2 regions of the Ureibacillus endophyticus genome follow, and region 2 is predicted to be linked to the other one. Evidence: predicted binding sites of a transcription regulator. Region 2 holds the regulator's gene; the other holds the start of a gene.
What was found. Region 2 encodes LexA, which represses DNA repair genes until DNA is damaged. Its sites were predicted from a motif close to CGAACATATGTTCG; they were not measured.

Region 1 (3,221 bases), 410 kb from region 2:
TGTCTGATAAAATAAACAATAGGCTGGTGAACTTATGGAGCAAATGAGTCGAAATATCGGTTACCAATTAAAAAAAATACGCGTCCAGCGAAGTTTAAGTTTAGATGATGTTGCCAAAGCTACTAATGTAAGTAAAGCGCAGTTAGCTCAAATAGAAAAAGGTGAATCGAACCCAACTGTCTCCACTATATGGAAAATTGCATCAGGAATGAGAATTTCATTTTCCTCTCTTTTACAACCGCCAAGGGAACAATTTCAAAAATTCGATGAAAAAACATCTACAGTTGTATCAGAAGAAAATGGAAAATATCGTGTATATTCCATTATTCCGTATGACCCTGAAAGAGGCTGGGAATTCTATAAAATAGAGATGGATCCTGGTGTTATACATAGGAGTGAAGCACATTCAGATGGCGTAGAAGAAACGGTAACAGTCATCAATGGACAAGTTCTCGTGGAGGCTGGAGGAATGAAAGAACATTTAATAAAAGGAGAAACATTAGTGTTTTCTGCTTCACAGGAACATCAATACGTAAATCCAACAAATGAGATGACAACTTTACATTTAATTATTCAATATCGATAGAGGTGGTACTTGTGAGCGATTGGTTTACCGTTGAAAATATCGAAAGTTTAGCAGCTCAATATCGAACACTTGGACCGCTAATTGGCATTTTATTGCCTTTTATAGAAGCTTTCCTTCCATTTTTACCACTAGTAGTGATTGTAGTTGCAAATGCTAGTTCTTACGGGCTTTGGATAGGCTTTCTGTTGTCTTGGATAGGAACTGTTTTAGGATCTTATGTAGTGTTTCTACTCGTTCGAAAGTTCGGGAAACATCCAAGGCTTCGAAAATTTATCGGTAGAGAAAAGATACAGAAGCTTATTCAATGGGTGGATATGCGTGGTTTGAGTCCACTTTTTATTTTACTTTGTTTTCCTTTCACTCCTTCCGTATTAGTTAATATTGTTGCCGGTTTATCGCATATAAAAAAGAAGTATTATTTAATAGTCATTATGGCCGGTAAGTTTGTCATGATTGCCAGTATGAGTGTGTTAGGATACGACTTAAAGGCACTATTAACAGATCCGGTTAAATTGATTTTTGCAGGGGTAGGAATTTTCCTTCTCTGGTTTATTGGAAAGGCATTAGAAAAACGTCTTAATAAAAAAGTGGAACGAGATTTGAAAGATTCATCTAGTAATAAGAAAAATGTAAAAATGTCTATGAAGAAAGAGCGGTTACTATAAACTGCTCTTTTTCTACGATATATGGGAAATTATCTTTTACACTTAAAAAATACTATAATAAATAGGTGATATTATAATAGAAAAAGAGTATTATTGATAGAAATTTATAAGATAAGAACATTTGTTCTGTATATAATCTAAATTAATAGATAAGAAGGAGGAGCTATATGTCATTAAGAGTGATTAGTGGAAGAGCTGGGACAGGTAAAACCACACTTATTCATAAAGAAATTATTAATGAGTTAAAGCAACAACCCCTTGGCCCGCCAATTTATTTAATTGTCCCTGACCAAATGTCTTATCAAGCAGAGTATATGTTAACGAACAATTATGGCATCCAAGGAATTATACGAGCACAGGTTATGACGTTCAAACGTTTAGCTTGGTATATCCTACAAGAAACAGGTGGGATAGCAAAAGAGCAATTAGATAAAATTGGATACCGTATGTTAATTAGACGACTTCTTGCAGAAAATAAAGACAAATTTTCACTGTTTCGTCAAGCTGCAGATAAACGAGGATTTACTGAAGAAGTTGAACAATTGGTAAAAGAATTTAGCCAATATAACATAGATAGTGTAACTTTAAATGAAGCAATAAATAGGTTAGAAGAATCCAACGCTCCCCAAACATTAATTGCTAAAACAAAAGACTTACAAATTATCCTATCAAAGTTAGAGGAAAAACTAGGGGATAAGTATGTTGATAGTGATGGTTTTTATCCAATTTTACTCGAGCAATTACAAAATTCACAAAAACTAAAAGAAGCCCACATTTATATTGATGGTTTTACAGCATTTACTGTTCGCGAATTTGAAATTGTAAAGCAATTATTGGCATTAGCTAAACGAGTAACCATCGTACTTCCTTTCGAAAACGAACAAGATATGTATGATGACCAAGCTGTATTTTATCGACCAGCTGTCATGTACGATAAATTATTACAAGAAACTGCAAATTTCAAAGTTGAAATGGAGCCACGTGTTCATCTACATACATGTTATCGTTACAACAATAATGACTTACAACATATAGAACAGCAATTTCACGAGCCAGTGCCAACTCAAGTAAAGGCTGAAGGATTTGTAGAAATAATTGAAGGTGCAAATCGTCGAGCAGAGGTACACGCAATTGCCCGGGAAATATGTCGACTTGTGCGGGAAGATGGCGTTCGTTATAAAGAGATTGGGGTTATGTATCGACAAGCAGACCTTTACGACCCTCTCATTAATACAATTTTTAAACAGTACGACATTCCTGTTTTTACAAATGAAAAGAAATCGATGTTACACCACCCGTTAATTGAGTTTAGTCGTTCAATTTTAGAAATTGTTACATCCAATTGGCAATATGAACCGATTTTTCGAAGTGTAAAAACGGATTTATTTTTCCCATTAAACAGTAATTTGAAGGAAATGCGTGAAAAAGCAGACCTGCTAGAAAACTTTGTTATTGCACAAGGGATTTATGGGTATCGTTGGTTTGAAGATTCAAGATGGTTTTACAAAAAATATCGTGGACTTGAGTTTTTCTCTAAACATCAAACAGACGAAGAATTAAAAATGCAGCAAATCATTGATGAAATGAAATCAATTGTAAAAGAACCAATAGAAAAATTACAGCAGGAATTGAAGAATGCAAAAACTGGACGTGAAATCGCATCTGCGTTGTTTAACTGTATTGAAGAAATGCAAATATACGATAAGTTACAAGTGTTAAAGGATACTGAACTTGAAGAAAAAGAATTACATGGGGCAAGCGAACATGATCAGGCTTGGAATCGCTGGATCAATGTTCTTGATCAATTCGTCCTAATGTTCGGTGATCAAAAATTAATCGTTGAAGAAGCTGCACAAATTTTAGACGAAGGATATGATACACTTCAGTTTTCGAAAATTCCTCCTTCTGTTGATGAAGTAACTGTGGCGACTGTTGAATATTCAAGATTTGATAATAAGTCAGTCGTTTTT
Region 2 (3,221 bases):
CGCATTTTTGCCATTTGTAGGTTCGCTTCAAGCGGGTTCATCCGACTATATGTATAACCATGATTTTTTAAAAATGCTTCTACCGATTTCGAATAGACACCAGTTGCTTCAAAGACAATTTCAGGTGCTTGTCCATCAAACTTCGTTATTTCTTCAATACGATTATGTAATCGTTCAAAATCAACTCGGGTATGATTTAGTTCACCTTCATATTCACATTGTCGATATTGATTATACATAACTACCGAACTTTTCCCTTTACTCACATCTAACGCAATGACATGATTCATCATTCTATTCTCCTTTTTAGCCAATCATAGAAGTCCTCACATTGCCTTATCGATTCCACTTTCTTATACACGATCTCTTGGACCCAACATACTAAACTGATTCATATAAGGATGTGAAGTTAGCCGGTTTTTTTTACGGACTCTCATACGGTCCCTGGAGCTGTTCGACTTTCCTTCACTTCTACTATAAAAAAATAGTAGCACAAACCATGGCCTTGGTTTGTACTACTAATGTTAGTATGTTTTTATTGTCAGGAATGATTTATAGCCCCCTTCGAATAGTTTATAGTGGAGGTGGTTTTGTGAAGCCAATCATCGGAATTACAATGACAACGAGTGATGGAAAGTATTGTATTAACTCTCCTTATGTTAAATCGGTCATAGATGCTGGTGGGATTCCATTTTGTATTCCTTTTGGTGTTGAAAAAGATGTCAGGCAAGTAATCGATTCAATTGATGGCCTATTGTTAACAGGTGGGGTCGATATACATCCTCACTATTTTCAAGAAGAGCCACATCCCAAACTCGGTGAAGTAATGTTAGAGCGGGACAAAGTAGAAATTGCTCTTGCTCATGCGGCGTTAAATCATAAGCTACCTGTTTTTGCAATTTGCCGAGGCATTCAACTATTAAATGTAGCACTAGGTGGAACATTATATCAAGATATTAATGCTCAGTACGAAGCTGAGCCATTATTGCACAAACAAAATGCATTAAGACATGAACTTGCTCATTTTATAGAAATTTCGAATGGAACGAGATTGCATAATATTTTAGGAAAAGATCGTATTGCAGTAAATTCTCTTCATCATCAGGCAGTTAAGGATGTTCCTGCATTATTCCAAATTTCTGCTAGAGCTAGCGATGGCATTATCGAAGCAATGGAATTAAATGACTATCCGTTTTGTATAGCTGTTCAATGGCACCCAGAGGAAATGGCTGCAAAAGGGGAGGAGCATTCTTCAAAATTGTTTAAGGCATTTGTTGAAGCATGTTTGGAACAAGGTGTAACTTAAAAAAAGTGAACAATAGGGAGTGCTAAACGCACAAGTTCAGGGTTAAGTGCACGAGAGAGAATACTAAACGCACAAGCCATACTTATTAAAATAAGAAATTCAGCTCCACAAAAAATGGTTGTCCTTCAGTCTAGTTATGACTAAAGTGACAACCATTATTATTGAATATTGCGGTATAAGCCAACAACTTTACCTAAAATCGTAACTTGGTTTACTAAAATCGGATCCATACTTGAGTTTTCTGGTTGTAATCTAAAATGTGTTTTTTCTTTAAAGAAACGTTTTACCGTAGCTTCGTCATCTTCAGTCATAGCTACAACAATATCCCCATTGTCGGCTGTTGAGGTTTGTTTAACAATGACATAATCTCCGTCTAATATACCTGCTTCTATCATGGACTCTCCCATTATCTCAAGCATAAATAGATTTTCTTCACCCGTTCCATATGTATCTGGTAGAGGGAAGTATTCTTCTATATTTTCAATTGCTGTAATTGGTAAACCTGCAGTAACTTTCCCAACTAGAGGAACATGGATTACGGATTGTTTTTGAACAGTGTCACTTTCATTTTCTAATATTTCAATTGCACGTGGTTTCGTAGGGTCTCGGCGAATTAGACCTTTACTTTCTAAACGTGCTAGATGGCCGTGTACAGTGGAACTCGATGCAAGACCTACTGCTTCTCCAATTTCTCGAACAGATGGTGGATATCCCTTCGTACGTACTTCCTCTTTAATAAAAGCTAGTATCTCTTCTTGTCTTTTTGATAATTTTTTCAACTTTCTCACCTCTTTAAGTGAATATCTATCTCTATTAATTACATATAGTATAGCAGTGAAAGATTGGAAATGCAAACATAGGTTCGAAAATGTTATTGACAAAAACATGTGTTCGTATTAAATTAGGAACATAGATTCCGAACAAACATTCGATTAGGGGTTGATAGTATGAATTGGTTACAGAAAAATAATTACATCGTTGTACTATTTATTGCATTTGTTGTAATAGTAGGCATTTTATTAATAACAGATAACGGGAAAACAACATACGAACAAATAGAAATTCAACATGGTGATACACTTTGGACTTTAGCAGAACATTATCGTGGAGATATGAAGCCACAAGAATGGATTAATCTTGTACAATTGGAAAACCACTTAAACAATGAGATAATTATTGCTGGACAAGTTATCACTATCCCAATTGCTGAAGATAGTCATTACATTGCCCAAAATAAAATGAATGAGGATTCTCATTCAATAGAGGTAGCGAGTAAAGATCAATGAATAAAAGTGCAGTAATTTACACAAGAGTGAGTACAGAAAAAAATACACAGGAAACTTCTCTCAAAAGACAACAAGAAGAATTATCCCGTTATGCTGAACAAATGGGTTATCGAGTTCTAGCAACTTATCAAGATCAACAGAGTGGCTACGATGTAGAGAGAGAAGGCCTATTAGATATGATGGACTATATAAAAGAGCACAATATTTCTGCATTGTTTATACAGGATGAAACCCGTTTAGGACGAGGAAATGCAAGAATGGCAATTCTACACTTACTTCAAAAAAGTGGAACAACTGTATACTCATTAAATAATGCTGGTCCACTAACATTAAACGAAATGGATACAATGCTTCTTGAAATATTGGCTATTGTGGAGGAATATCAACGAAAGATCCATAATGCGAAGATTAAAAGAGGGATGAAACGAGCTGTTGAAAATGGCTATCGTCCTGAGTTGAATATAAAAAATCGTCAAAATCACGAAGGTCGTGAAAGAATTGATGTGCCTATTGAAGAAATAGTGAATTTGCGGGAAAAGGGACTTACTTTCCAAGAAATCGCTTCTACATTAAGAGGATTAGGGTTTCAGGTTAGTAAGGCAACAGTTCATCGAAGATACACTGAATAT

Region 1: addB (helicase-exonuclease AddAB subunit AddB) is a predicted target of LexA. The motif match lies at 1,366-1,379, and genes of this name have one in related genera.

What each region holds. Positions count from the first base shown of each region.
Region 1 is NZ_JAMYWW010000001.1:726,508-729,728, forward strand. Features, by position in the region: gene NKR20_RS03550 (helix-turn-helix domain-containing protein) at 44-586, shown strand; gene NKR20_RS03555 (TVP38/TMEM64 family protein) at 598-1,251, shown strand; gene addB (helicase-exonuclease AddAB subunit AddB) at 1,419-3,221, shown strand, end outside.
Region 2 is NZ_JAMYWW010000001.1:1,139,029-1,142,249, forward strand. Features, by position in the region: gene NKR20_RS05540 (IS110 family RNA-guided transposase) at 1-290, opposite strand, end outside; gene NKR20_RS05545 (gamma-glutamyl-gamma-aminobutyrate hydrolase family protein) at 593-1,306, shown strand; gene lexA (transcriptional repressor LexA) at 1,465-2,085, opposite strand; gene yneA (cell division suppressor protein YneA) at 2,254-2,592, shown strand; gene NKR20_RS05560 (YneB family resolvase-like protein) at 2,589-3,221, shown strand, end outside.